3 regions of the Erwinia psychrophila genome follow, and region 3 is predicted to be linked to each of the others. Evidence: predicted binding sites of a transcription regulator. Region 3 holds the regulator's gene; each other region holds the start of a gene.
The links. The regulator ArgR, encoded in region 3, controls arginine synthesis, uptake and breakdown. The targets are predictions, from matches to a motif close to ANTGAATAAAAATACANT.

Region 1: the regulator ArgR is predicted to act here: its motif matches at 2,038-2,055, upstream of argC (N-acetyl-gamma-glutamyl-phosphate reductase).
Region 2: the regulator ArgR is predicted to act here: its motif matches at 1,996-2,013, upstream of argA (amino-acid N-acetyltransferase).

The regions. Positions count from the first base shown of each region.
Region 1 is NZ_JBCHVB010000009.1:113,726-118,535, forward strand. It holds gene ppc (phosphoenolpyruvate carboxylase) at 1-566, opposite strand, end outside; gene argE (acetylornithine deacetylase) at 821-1,990, opposite strand; gene argC (N-acetyl-gamma-glutamyl-phosphate reductase) at 2,173-3,177, shown strand; gene argB (acetylglutamate kinase) at 3,193-3,969, shown strand; gene AAH446_RS18360 (argininosuccinate synthase) at 3,992-4,810, shown strand, end outside.
Region 2 is NZ_JBCHVB010000007.1:149,481-154,290, forward strand. It holds tRNA gene AAH446_RS16520 (tRNA-Met) at 114-190, shown strand; tRNA gene AAH446_RS16525 (tRNA-Met) at 253-329, shown strand; tRNA gene AAH446_RS16530 (tRNA-Met) at 397-473, shown strand; gene amiC (N-acetylmuramoyl-L-alanine amidase AmiC) at 564-1,817, opposite strand; gene argA (amino-acid N-acetyltransferase) at 2,045-3,388, shown strand; gene recD (exodeoxyribonuclease V subunit alpha) at 3,464-4,810, opposite strand, start outside.
Region 3 is NZ_JBCHVB010000005.1:266,187-270,996, reverse strand. It holds gene AAH446_RS14350 (NAD-dependent succinate-semialdehyde dehydrogenase) at 1-641, shown strand, start outside; gene AAH446_RS14345 (barstar family protein) at 694-963, shown strand; gene yhcN (peroxide/acid stress response protein YhcN) at 1,341-1,610, opposite strand; gene yhcN (peroxide/acid stress response protein YhcN) at 1,719-1,982, opposite strand; gene argR (transcriptional regulator ArgR) at 2,400-2,870, opposite strand; gene mdh (malate dehydrogenase) at 3,316-4,251, shown strand; gene degS (outer membrane-stress sensor serine endopeptidase DegS) at 4,305-4,810, opposite strand, start outside.

The sequences.
Region 1 (4,810 bases), on a different contig from region 3:
TCGGTATGCCAGGCTTGCGCAACCAGCTGGCGCAGGCGGCGCATAATCTGCGCGCGGTCATAATCTGACAGATCGTTATGATCGAGCTGCTTCAGGCAGCTGTTCACTTCTACCAGTTTGTGGATCAGGGTACGGCGGGTTATTTCAGTTGGGTGAGCGGTCAGCACCAGCTCCAGCGACAAAGATTCAACAGCACTGCGAATGGCGGCTTCGCTCAAATCGGGCTGCTGTTTCAGGCGGTCAAACACGTTGGTCAGAATTTCCGGGTGCTTGGCTACGTCCCCTTTTGGTGAAATCGTGTGGTACTGCTCGGCAACGTTAGTCAGATTCAAAAACTGGCTAAAGGCGCGGGCTACGGGCAACAGCTCATCATTAGAGAGATTTTGCAGCGTTGAGAGCAATTCTTTACGGTGGGCGTCATTTCCCGCACGTGACGACTTTGAGAGCTTACGGATGGTTTCTACCCGATCCAGGATGTTCTCTCCAAGCGCATCCTTGATTGTATCCCCGAGCAGTTTGCCGAGCATACTGACATTACTTCGCATTGCGGAATATTGTTCGTTCATATGACCCCTGAAACCCTTCTTGTTTTGTCGCTTTATTTCACCGTCGCCGGCATAACCTTGTCTTTTATCTAGCCACGTTCGTTACCATTCGTCAAATGACTTCAATTCCCGGCGTAATGTCGTTAAATGTCGGGAAATTATGAAATTTAATTACAGCGAAGCGTGATAAGTTATTCTTATCAGGAAACTCGGAATAAAGCCGGGGGAATAATCTGTTTTTACAGTTAAATCCCCCGGCGGCGCTGAATCAGCCATCAGCTTCCAGGCGCGGTTTCCTCATAGCAGAAATGGTGTACAACCTGAGCGATCAAATCGCGCGTGGGCTGGATAAACGCCGTATCAATGTATTCATCCGGCTGGTGCGCCTGGTTGATTGAGCCCGGACCCAGAACCAGCGTCGGGCAAAGTTCCTGAATAAACGGCGCTTCGGTACAGTAATTCACTACTTCTGTTTCCGTTCCCAGCAGTTTTTCTACCACTTGTACCAGCTGATGCTCACGGGGACATTCATAACCCGGGATCGGCGGATGCAGTTCTCCCACCGTCAGCCGGCCCGGCCAGCGCTCGCTGACCGGTGCCAGCGCTTCGTTCAGCAGCCCCTCCAGTTCGCTCAGCGTCAGGCCTGGCAGAGGGCGGATATCCATGTGCAGCTCACAACAGGCGCAGATACGGTTGGGCGCATCGCCACCGATAATATGCCCGAAGTTCATGGTTGGATAAGGAATAGCAAAGCCATCATGGCGATAGCGTGTCTTCAGCGTATTACGCAGCGCCATCAGTTCAGTGATCGATTCGTGCATCAGCTCAATGGCATTCACGCCTCGCGCGGGATCGCTGGAGTGGCCGGACTGACCCTGAATGCGGATAGCGTGAGAAAGATGGCCCTTATGCGCCCGTACCGGCTTCAGTGATGTAGGCTCGCCAATAATTGCGCAATCAGGGCGAATGGTGGTGGTTTCAGCGAAAAATTTTGCGCCCGCCATCGTCGTTTCTTCATCAGCCGTTGCCAGAATATAGAGCGGCTTCTTAAGCGTCGCGACATCGACGTCGCACAGCGTATCGAGAATAAAGGCGAAGAAGCCTTTCATATCGGCGGTACCAAGACCATAGAGCTTGTTGTCATGCTCGGTCAGGGTGAAGGGATCGCGGCTCCAGCGACCATCATCGAAAGGGACGGTGTCGGTATGACCGGCCAGCAGCAGGCCGCCCGCGCCGCTGCCCGTTTTGGCCAGCATATTGAATTTATGCCGCGTTCCCGGCACCGGTTGTACCTCAACGCTGAAGCCTAAATCGCGGAACCAGCCCGCCAGCAAATTGATTAAAGTTTCATTACTCTGATCGAGCGCGGCGTCGGTCGCACTGATCGACGGGGTGGCGATCAACTCACGGTAAATCTCGATAAAAGGCGGTAATTTTATCTTCACTGTTGACAGTCCTTGCGTTAGGATAGTATCAATATTCATGCATTATTAGTGAATAAAAATACATTAATGGCGTAGGGATGGAAACCGGTAATTGAGCCAAAGTCCAACGCCTGAAGCGTGGGAGCACAGCGCTAATCCGCTGCAACCCGGAATTTTGTGACCGAATAAGGGTGGTCAGTCTGATGTTGAATACGCTGATTGTTGGGGCCAGTGGCTATGCTGGCGTGGAACTTGCGACTTACCTGAATCGTCACCCAGAGGTGAACATAACCGCATTAGCGGTTTCAGCGCAAAGTCCTGACGCAGGAAAATTACTCTCTGAGCTTCATCCTCAGCTTAAGGGCATTCTGGATATGCCGCTACAGCCGCTGAGCAGCGTGGCGGAGTTTGCCGCGGAAGTGGACGTTGTTTTTCTGGCGACCGCCCATGAAGTCAGTCACGATCTCGCTCCTCAGTTCCTGGCGGCGGGCTGCGTTGTCTTCGATCTCTCCGGCGCGTTCCGGGTCAATGATGCCCGCTTCTATACCGACTTCTACGGCTTCACGCATCAACAACAGGAATGGCTCGATAAAGCCGTATATGGCCTCGCCGAGTGGCAGCACGAGAGCATTAAAGAGGCGCAGCTTGTTGCCGTGCCGGGGTGCTACCCCACGGCGGCGCAGCTGGCGCTGAAACCCCTGCTGGAAGCGGATCTGCTGAACGGGGCCCAGTGGCCGGTAATCAATGCGACCAGCGGCGTGAGCGGTGCGGGACGTAAAGCCTCGGTCAAGACCAGCTTCTGTGAAGTCAGCCTTCAGCCCTACGGCATCTTTGGTCATCGCCATCATCCGGAAATTACCGCGCATCTGGGCGTTCCGGTGATTTTTACGCCGCATCTGGGCAGCTTCCCGCGCGGTATTCTGGCTACCACGACCTGTCGCCTGAAAGCGGGCGTCACCCATGACGATGTGGCTGAAGCCTTCCACAATGCCTACCACGATAAGCCGCTGGTGCGCCTGTACGAAAAAGGCGTGCCGTCGATCAAAGGCGTGGTGGGCCTGCCGTTCTGCGACATTGGCTTCGCCGTACAGGGCGAGCATGTCATTGTGGTGTCGGCAGAAGATAATCTGCTGAAGGGCGCCTCATCGCAGGCCGTACAGTGCCTGAATATTCGTTTCGGTTTTCCGGAAACGCAGTCCCTTATCTGACTCAGCGAGCGAACAATGACCACTCCATTGATTATTAAACTTGGCGGCGTGCTGCTGGACAGCGAAGAAGCGCTGGAAAAACTTTTTACCGCGCTGGTTACCTGGCGCGAAACGCATCAGCGCCCGCTGCTGATCGTGCACGGCGGCGGCTGCCTGGTCGACGAGCTGATGAAGAAACTTAATCTGCCGGTGCAAAAGAAAAACGGCCTGCGCGTGACCCCGGCCGATCAGATCGACATCATTACCGGCGCGCTGGCGGGAACCGCCAATAAAACCCTGCTGGCCTGGGCGATCAAACACCAGATCGCCGCAGTGGGCCTCTGCCTGGGTGACGGTGGCAGCGTCAATGTCGCCCAGTTCGATGAGGCGCTTGGTCACGTTGGCCAGGCCACGCCGGGCAATCCAAAACTGATCAACAGCCTGCTGGAAGCTGGTTTTCTGCCGGTGATCAGCTCCATCGGGATTACCCATGACGGAAAGCTGATGAACGTAAACGCCGATCAGGCCGCAACAGCGCTGGCTTCAACTCTGGGCGCTGACCTGATCCTGCTGTCGGACGTCAGCGGCATTCTGGACGGTAAAGGGCAGCGCATTGAAGAAATGACTGCCGCTAAGGCGGAACAGCTTATCGCCCAGGGCATCATTACCGACGGCATGATCGTGAAGGTGAACGCGGCGCTGGATGCGGCCCGCACCTTAGGGCGTCCGGTAGATATCGCCAGCTGGCGCCATGCTGACCAGCTGCCAACCCTTTTTAACGGCGTGTCGATAGGCACCCGGATCCTCGCTTAATACAGTATTCAAGGAAAAGACAATGCAAGATAAGAGCATCAAAAAAATCGTACTGGCTTACTCTGGTGGTCTGGATACCTCGGCCATTATTCCATGGCTGAAAGAGAACTACGGTGGCTGTGAAGTGGTGGCTTTTGTAGCTGACATTGGCCAGGAGCGTGGCGATCTGGAAGGCGTGGAGCAGAAGGCGATTCAGTCCGGTGCGTCTGAGTGCCACGTGGTTGACCTGCGTGAAGAGTTTATCCGTGACTATGTGTATCCGGTACTGCAAACCGGCGCTCTGTATGAAGGCACCTATCTGCTGGGAACCTCAATGGCCCGCCCGATTATCGCGAAAGCGCAGGTGGAACTGGCGCTGAAAGTTGGCGCGGATGCGCTGTGCCACGGCGCGACCGGCAAAGGCAACGATCAGGTACGTTTTGAAACGACCTATACCGCGCTGGCCCCTCAGCTGAAGGTCGTTGCGCCGTGGCGTGAATGGGATCTGCGCTCCCGTGAAGCCCTGCTCGACTACCTGAAAGAGCGCAATATTCCGACCACCGCGTCGCTGGAAAAAATCTACAGCCGTGATGAGAATGCGTGGCATATCTCTACCGAAGGCGGCGTGCTGGAAAGCCCGTGGAACGCACCTAATAAGGATTGCTGGGTCTGGACCGTCGATCCGCTGGAGGCGCCAGATAAGCCTGAGCAGGTGACCGTTTCCGTAGAGAAAGGGTGCGTCGTGGCCGTCAACGGCGAAGCGCTGACCCCGTTCCAGTGTCTGGAAAAGCTGAACGTGCTGGGCGCAAAACACGGCGTTGGCCGTATCGATATCGTTGAGAACCGGCTGGTGGGCATTAAA
Region 2 (4,810 bases), on a different contig from region 3:
TGCAATAATTCAACATGATGAGGATAAATTAAGCAGTAAGGCGCATTTTCCTGACTTTATTGAAAAAGGGGGTTGCATCAAAAGCCATCCAGCGTATAGTGCGCTTCCACGGACGCGGGATGGAGCAGCCTGGTAGCTCGTCGGGCTCATAACCCGAAGGTCGTCGGTTCAAATCCGGCTCCCGCAACCAATTCTCCTCTGGAGAAAAAGCAGTAAACTGTCGTGACGGAAGCGACAGGTGTAGTATACGGACGCGGGATGGAGCAGCCTGGTAGCTCGTCGGGCTCATAACCCGAAGGTCGTCGGTTCAAATCCGGCTCCCGCAACCACTTCTCCTCTGGAGAAGAAAAGTGAGAAAGAACTGTCGTGACGGAAGCGACAGGTGTATTATACGGACGCGGGATGGAGCAGCCTGGTAGCTCGTCGGGCTCATAACCCGAAGGTCGTCGGTTCAAATCCGGCTCCCGCAACCAACACCCTTCTGGGTGTTTTTTTGTTTCTGGCATTCGCCAGTTTCCCCCTGAATCACAACGGATGGCCTCCTCTGCCACCCGCTTCCCCGGTTATTTTCTTGGTGCCAGCGGCGCGCCGTTAGCGAAATAGGCTTTAATACCCGCCAGAATAGAGTTCGCCACCTGCTGCTGAAACTTCCCCGTGCGCAGCTTACGCTCTTCTTCCAGATTACTGATAAACGCCGTTTCGACCAGAATGGAAGGAATATCCGGCGCTTTAAGTACCGCAAAGCCCGCCTGGTCTACCGTCTTTTTATGCAGATGGTTGATCCTGCCCATGCGGGAAAGCACTTCCTTGCCGAATTTGAGGCTGTCGTTAATGGTCAGGCTCTGCACCATATCGAACATGGTGTGATCGAGGTAGCGGTCTCCGCTCATGCTGACGCCCCCGATAAGATCGGATTCATTCTGCGTGCGGGCGAGATAGCGGGCGGCGGTGCTGGTCGCACCACTGGTTGAGAGCGCAAAAACAGAGGATCCCCGCGCTAACCGGCTGGTAAAGGCGTCGGCGTGAATAGAAATGAACAGATCGGCGCGCTGCTTGCGGGCCTTCGCCACCCTCACCTTCAGCGGAATAAAAACATCCTCATTACGCGTCATATAGGCGCGCATATTCGGCTCTTTGTCGATTAGCGCTTTCAGCCTGCGCGCGATCTTCAGCACGATATCCTTTTCGCGGGTTTTGTGTTTGCCGATCGCGCCGGGATCTTCGCCGCCATGTCCCGGATCGAGCATAACTACGATGGGACGATCCCTGCCAGCCTTGCCGGGTCGCGGCGCGGCAGCCGGCTGGTTCTGCTCAAGGTTGCCCTTATTGTAATCTTCCAGCAGCGCCAGCAGCGGATCGTCCTCATACTGCCTGCTGCTGGCGCTGGCAGGATAAAGATCCAGCACAAGACGGTTCTTAATGCCCGCCACGGGATCGAGAGTGAAAACCTTGGGCGTGACGTTCTGCTTGAGCTCAAGCACCAGCCGCACGGTGTTTTTATCAAACTGACCCACGCGGGCATTCTTTATATAGGGATCGTCACTGCGAACCAGGTTGCCCACTTTCTTCAATACCGGATTAAGGTGAATATTTTCGATATCCACCACCACTCGTTCCGGGTTACTCAGCGCAAACTGTTTATATTTCAGCGGCGAACTGGATTCCAGCGTGACGCGGGAATAGGTCGAGGAAGGCCAGATGCGAATGGCCACCATGTGGCTGCTGGCGGCCAGGCCAATTTTGCTGACGCTGAGAAGCCAGACCGCGCCCGCGCTCTTTAACCACCGGCGACGGCCGGGGGACTGTAAATCGGTCATGCCACTCCAGTCTGCTGTACTGTATAAAAAAAAGCCAAATGACTACCAAGGTGAAAAACTTTAACTAATCCGTCTGGCGGTGTCACCCATAAAAGCACCACATCGTCGCCTGTTGGTCCGGACCTGCCGTCCGGGCCAGTTAAAAATCGAACCAATTGCCGCTTGCACAAGACCGCCAAAAGAATAAAAATACAGTTTTAGCGAATAATAATTCATAGAGGTTTGCCGTGAAGGAACGGAGTACCGAGCTGGTTCAGGGGTTTCGTCATACCGTCCCCTATATCAATGCCCACCGTGGTAAGACCTTTGTCATCATGCTGGGAGGGGAAGCCATAGAGCATGAGAACTTCTCCAGTATCGTCAATGATATTGGCCTGTTGCACAGTCTTGGCATCCGGCTGGTGGTTGTCTATGGCGCCAGACCGCAGATTGATGCCAGTCTCGCCACGCAGCAGCTGGAACCGCTTTACCATAAGTATACCCGCGTGACGGATGCGCCGGCGCTTGAGCTGGTGAAGCAGGCGGCGGGCCGGCTGCAGCTGGATATTACCGCCCGCCTCTCTATGAGCCTGAACAATACGCCGTTACAGGGCGCGCATATTAATGTCGTCAGCGGCAACTTTATTATCGCCCAGCCGCTGGGCGTGGATGACGGCGTGGACTACTGCCACAGCGGACGCATCCGCCGCATTGATGAAGAGGCTATTCATCGCCAGCTCGACAGCGGCGCGATTGTGCTGCTGGGTCCGGTTGCGGTCTCCGTGACCGGCGAAAGCTTCAACCTCACTTCAGAAGAAGTTGCCACGCAGCTGGCGATTAAACTGAAAGCGGAGAAAATGATCGGCTTCTGTTCAGAGCAGGGCGTCAATGACAGCGAAGGGAAGGTCATTTCTGAACTCTTTCCGGACGAAGCGCAGAAGCGTATTGAGGAGCTGGAGAATGAAGATGATTACCTCTCCGGCACGGTACGCTTCCTGCGCGGCGCCGTTAAGGCGTGCCGTAGCGGCGTACGCCGCAGCCATCTGATTAGCTACCAGGAGGATGGCGCACTGTTGCAGGAGCTGTTTTCACGTGATGGTATCGGTACGCAGATCGTCATGGAAAGCGCCGAGAAAATTCGCCGCGCCAACATCAATGATATCGGCGGCATCCTTGAGCTGATCCGCCCGCTGGAGCAGCAGGGGATTCTGGTACGCCGCTCCCGCGAGCAGCTGGAGATGGAAATTGATAAATTCACCATTATCGAGCGGGACAATCTGACCATCGGCTGTGCGGCCCTTTATCCCTTCCCCGAAGAGGAGATTGGAGAGATGGCCTGCGTGGCCGTGCACCCCGATTACCGCAGCTCGGCACGCGGAGAGGAGCTGCTGGAGCGGGTCGCGCTGCAGGCCCGCCAGATGGGCCTGAAAAAGCTGTTTGTGCTGACAACCCGCAGCATCCACTGGTTTCAGGAGCGCGGCTTTATGCCGGTGGATATTGAGCTGCTGCCGGAAAGCAAAAAGGAGATGTATAACTATCAGCGTCGCTCCAAAGTGCTGATGGCGGACCTCCGCCACGCCCGGCAGGTTTAGCCGCCGCCTGCCCCGATCCGCCGGGGCGGCCGCCCGCACCGTTTTATCCCGCTCCGCCGGCGCCGGCGCGCCGCTTTAGCCTGCTGCGACGGCGCCCTCGCCCAGCCGCTCAACCAGCCCGCTTCGCCTGCTGGTGCGCATTTTCACCGCGCTGTGGAAGACGCCGCGATCCGCGTAGAGTGAAAGACGCTGCTTCGCGCGGGTAATCGCGGTGTAGACCAGTTCCCGCGTCAGCACCGGAGTGAACTGGTTCGGGAGTACCAGCAGCGTATGCTCAAATTCCGACCCCTGTGATTTATGCACCGTCATGGCAAACGCCGTGTCGTGCGGCGGCAACCGGCTGGGCTGAACGGCCTTAATGGTGCCGTCGGGCCGGGGGAAAAAGACCTTCAGTGACGCTTCCTCGTCACGCATCGCAATCCCGATATCGCCGTTAAAAAGCCCCAGCGAGCTGTCGTTACGGGCAATCATCACTGGCCGTCCGGCATACCATTTTCCCGCCGGGCCCGGCGCGCGATGCAGCAGCCTTTTCTGATGAAGGGCAGCCTCGATGCGCTCGTTCAGGCCCGTCACGCCAAAAGGCCCCTCGCGCAGCGCGCAGAGCAGCTGAAAACGGCCAAAGGCTTCAATTACCGCCTGCGGCTCTGTGCCACGGGCGATCAGCTGCAGATAAGCGCCATATCCTTCCACGCAGGCGTCAAGCAGCTGCTGATATTCCGGGCCGCTGCTCAGCGGAAAGCGGGCGATGTCGGTAAAATCCGCGCTAAACACTTTCTCTGCCTGGCGGGTATCACCCGCGTTCACGGAGAGCGCCAGCTGCCCGATGCCCGAAGAGGCGTCAAAGCGGTAGCTCTTACGCAGCAGACAGAGGCTGTCGCGCACCTCCGGCGCATGCTCTCCTTCCCCTGCCATCACCTCGCAGCCGGTAAGACGCGCCAGTTCCGCTGCACGGATGCTGCTGTATCCCGCCTCCGCGCAGCGGCAGATATCGCCCAGTATCGCCCCCGCCTCAACCGACGCCAGCTGGTCGCGGTCGCCCAGAAAAATGACTTTTGCCTGCTGCGGCAGCGCAGCAATCAGATTCGCCATCATCGGCAAATCAACCATTGAGGCTTCGTCCACCACCAGCAAATCCAGATGGAGCGGATTGCCCGCGTGATAACGTAGCCGCTGGCTGCCCGGCACCGCCCCGAGCAGGCGGTGCAGCGTGGTGGCCTCGGCAGGAAAGCGTCGTTTCTCTTCCTCGCTGACCTCAATACGCTGTAGCGCTTTCCCGAGAGACTCGGTCAGGCGGGCGGCCGCTTTCCCGGTAGGCGCTGCCAGCCGGATACGAAAGTTACCGTCCGAGAGTTCAAGCAGCGAGGCCAGCAGTTTGGCAACGGTAGTGGTTTTTCCGGTGCCGGGGCCGCCGGAGATAATGGA
Region 3 (4,810 bases):
ACGCCGCCGTCAAAGGTGCCATCGCCAATAAATTCCGCAATGCCGGGCAGGTTTGCGTCAGCGTCAACCGCTTCTATATCCACAACAGCGTTTACGACCGCTTTATCAGCCAGCTGGGTGATGAGGTCGCTAAGCTGAAAGTCGGCAACGGCATGGAAGAAGGCGTCGTCGTCGGGCCGCTGATTGAAGCCGCCGCCGTTGAGAAGGTCGAGGAGCATGTAAAGGATGCCGTGGCGAAGGGCGGACGGATAGTGACCGGGGGCGCACGCCACGCGCTGGGCGGCAATTTCTGGCAGCCGACCGTCATTGCCGAGGCCAGCGAAAAGATGCAGCTGGCCAGCGAGGAGACATTCGGACCCGTTGCCGCCTGCTTCCGCTTCGATAGTGAGGAGGAGGTTATCCGTCGGGCCAATGATACCGAGTTCGGGTTAGCGGCCTATTTCTACACGCAAAATTTACAGCGGGTATTCCGCGTGTCGGCCGCGCTGGAAAGCGGCATGATCGGGATTAACGAATGTGCGGTTTCTACCGAGCTGGCCCCTTTTGGCGGGGTGAAAGAGTCCGGCCTTGGCCGCGAAGGCTCGGTGCTTGGCCTGGAAGAGTACCTGGAAGTCAAAGCCCTGCATCTTGGGGGACTGTAACTGAACGGGCGGCCTGCAGGCTGCCCGGCAACTGCCTTGCGGAGCGGCCGGGATGAGAACAGAGCGTTTTGATTTTGATGAAATCGTCGATCAGGCCCATTTTTACCGCCAGTTCAGCGAGCGTTTTGCCCTGGCGGACGGGAAGGTGACCGATTTAGACACGTTATGGGAGACGGTAATGGCGCCGCTGCTACCGCTGCCGCTGGAAATTGAATTTATTCATTTAGGGAGCGGGCAAAGAAGGCGCTACGGAGCGCTGATTCTGCTGTTTGACGAGGCGGAAGAGGAGCTGGAGGGGCAGTTTCGTTTTAACGTCCGTTAAGGAAGAATAAAAAGGGCCCCGGCGAGCGAGGCCAAAAGGTTCGTCATACTGACGAGGAACGATCGGGATAGCTCAGCGATCATGTGCCGGCTATCGTCAGTACGTGTCGGCAAGATACCTGTGCTGGTTTCTTGCCTGCCGGCGTTTCGTGACAGCGGTGACCGGATCGCCAATAAGGTCCCGGCCGCGCCACTGAGGGGGGCTGCCACAGGTTGCTGATATTGGCCCTGCTGATTATCCCGCTTATCAGGCGCGGGCGCGCCAGGGAGAAAGGCGAAAAGCAGCCCTGATGCAGCAACCCTTTTTACTCTTCGTTTATATGCACGTCCAGACCCCGGCGTTTCTGCTCCGAAGCGGGTCGCAGCTCGTATACAAACTTATTTATACAGTTCAGCGGTCGCGTGATAGTTGCCGTTAGTGTAAGCCTCAATAACGCGATAATGGCTGGCGCCTTTTTCATCAGCTTTCTGCGACAGCTGCTGGCGGATATCCGTTGGGGCAGCGTCGATGCCGCTTACGCTGATGGTGCCCAAAGATTGCAGATGCTGGTGGGCAACCTGTTCGTTGGTGACCAGGTCAGCAGCGCTGGCGCCAAAGGTCAGGGCAGCCGTCAGGCTCATTACAGCAATAGCGATAGTGGTTTTCATAGTAATACTCCAGAAGATTGAAGGTAACCGAAAGGGCTATACAACCGTTTTTATTCTTGGGGTTACCCTGTGGTTTGATGCATTAAGTCTTACTGCCGGCTGTCCGGATTATTTATAGAGTTCAGCGGTAGCGTGATAATTACCGTCGCTGTAGGCCTCTACAATGCGGTACGCGGTAGCACCCTGCGCGTCAGCTTTCTGATTCAGCGCGCTATGAATATCCATCGGAGAGCCCGCTACGCCGCTTACGGTAATGGTGCCGATTGGTTGCATGTTCTGTGCCCGCTCTGCATTAACAGAATCGGCGGCAAAAGCGCCAAACGAGAGGGTAGAAAGCAGGCCTAAAGCGGCAACAGTGGTTTTAATGTTCATAAATAGATTCCTCGTCTCAGGTTTTATCGTTTGATTAGTGTGATCTGCGTCACGAAAAGAAGTATAGATCTAATAACGATAAAAATTAATAGTCTGCTAATAATAATTTTATGGGATCTCTCCCGTAAAAGCGCATTTTTAATAACTTTAAGTTATAAAAATTGGCGTTATTTTCACCACTTGTGACTAAATGTTTTTAAAATCATGCGGATATGTGTAATTAACCATTTGTGCCTTTATTTATGGTGTATCACACTGTGTGAGACGGGGTGGCTTTGAGTTATTACTGGTTTTAGGGCTGGAAAGCAGTTTAATGTACTGGAGAGGTGGGGCGACAGTACAAAACAAAAAAGCCGACTTATGTCGGCTTCATATAAGGTTCAGGCGTAGCGGGCCCTCTGTTATATCTTCGGCGGCTTATAGCTCCTGTTCAAAGAGAACCAGAATGGCTTCATGAAGCTGATGAACGGTAAACGAGCGTGCCGGGGCCATAAAAATCGTATCATCGCCCGCAATGGTGCCCAGTATCCCTTCGGATTTGCCTAATGAGTCAAGCAGACGGGCGATTAGCTGTGCAGCGCCGGGGCTGGTGCGTATGACAATCAGCGAATCATTGTGATCTATGTCCAGCACCAGATTCTTAAGCGGGCTGGAGGTCGTCGGAACGCCCAGTTCGGCAGGCAGGCAATAGACCATTTCCATTTTGGCATTGCGGGTGCGCACAGCACCGAACTTGGTCAGCATACGGGAGACTTTGGACTGATTGATATTATCGAAGCCATCCTCCTGCAACGCGGCGACAATCTCGCCCTGGGAGCTGAACTTCTCTTCTTTTAGTAAGGCCTTAAAAGCCTTGATCAAATCGTCTTGTCTGGATGGGTTACGCATAAGTGTCCGCGATAAAAGTCTGCTATTAAGGGGCGACCCCGACGGGGGAATGACATTATTATGCAATTAAATGAATTTTTATGCAAACAGGCTGTTGGGGCTGCTGCGAGCCTCAGCGTCGGGGAACGCAGTCTGGCAAAGATGTCGTGAAAATACAATCCTGCCACCCTCGTCCGCGCCGTGCGGTAAGTGAACGATTTGTTATGAAAATGATGTTGTTCTGATAAGTGTTAAGGGTGTAATGTAACGCCGAATCATCTTGTCTGCATGCTGTTACGAGCGGTCCCTACCCAGGCGTAATGCGGTCAATCTCCTCTGCTTCGCCGGTTTAAACGTTTTAGCGCGCATATCGGGATAAAGGCTGTCGCTTTGACCGCACAGGTCGTCTATGTTCGTATCAGATGGATTCACGGTACTTAATGCTCAAAATAATAAGGAGTTTAGGATGAAAGTCGCAGTTCTCGGCGCAGCTGGCGGTATTGGCCAGGCTCTCGCACTTCTGCTTAAAACCCAGCTTCCGGCAGGTTCAGAACTCTCTCTGTATGATATTGCACCCGTTACGCCAGGCGTTGCGGTAGACCTCAGCCACATCCCTACAGCGGTCTCAATCAAAGGTTTCAGCGGTGAAGATGCCACGCCAGCGCTTAAGGGCGCGGATGTTGTGCTGATCTCCGCCGGTGTGGCCCGCAAGCCGGGTATGGATCGGTCCGATCTGTTCAACGTTAACGCCGGTATCGTGCGTAACCTGATTGAACAGGTCGCCAGTACTTGTCCAAAAGCGCTGATTGGTATCATTACCAATCCGGTCAATACGACCGTAGCCATTGCGGCGGAAGTGCTGAAGAAAGCGGGCGTTTACGACAAAAACAAACTCTTTGGCGTGACCACGCTTGATATCATTCGCTCCAACACCTTTGTGGCCGAGCTGAAAGGTAAAAATCCGGCAGAGCTGAATGTGCCTGTCGTTGGCGGCCACTCGGGCGTAACCATTCTGCCTCTGCTGTCGCAGATCCCGGGCGTCAGCTTCACCGATCAAGAGATAAGCGATCTCACCAAACGTATCCAGAACGCGGGTACGGAAGTGGTGGAAGCCAAGGCGGGTGGCGGTTCAGCCACGCTCTCCATGGGTCAGGCGGCGGCGCGCTTTGGCCTGTCGCTGGTACGTGCTCTGAACGGTGAAAGCGATGTCGTTGAGTGTGCTTATGTGGAAGGGGATGGCGAGCATGCCCGCTTCTTCTCTCAGCCGCTGCTGCTGGGTAAAGAGGGTGTTGCCGAGCGTCGTCCGGTCGGTACGCTCAGCGCATTTGAGCAGCAGTCGCTGGACGGCATGCTGGATACGCTGAAGAAAGATATTACCCTGGGCGAAGAATTCGTTAAGTAACCCCATGCAGGGCCAGCGTCGCTGGCCCTCATTATTGCCGGTCCGTTCTTCCTTTAATTCCCCGGATATTCCAGCACGGTAATCGACAGCGTCATCTTCTTGTCGTTGCGAATGATCGTGACGTCTATCACCGTTCCTGGCCGGATCTCAGCCACCTGATCCATCGTCTCAAGCGCGGAAACAGCGGGCTTGTGGTTCACGCTGGTAATCACATCATTGACCTGTAAACCCGCTTTTGCTGCGGGGCCGCCCTGCGCAACGTTGGTGACGACGATACCCTGAATATGATCGAGGCTAGTGCTCTGCCCGTGGATCTGCGGCACTTCACGTCCACTGATGCCAATAAAGCCACGGATCACCCGGCCATCACGGATCAGCTTATCCATGATTTTCGCCGCCAGCGCGGTAGGAATAGCAAAACCAATCCCTTCCGGCGTTTCGCCATCGTTGCTCTTATCAAAAGAGAGGGTGTTAATGCCCATCAGCTCGCCGAGCGAGTTAATTAACGCTCCGCCCGAATTGCCTTTATTGATAGACGCATCGGTCTGAAGGAAGTTCT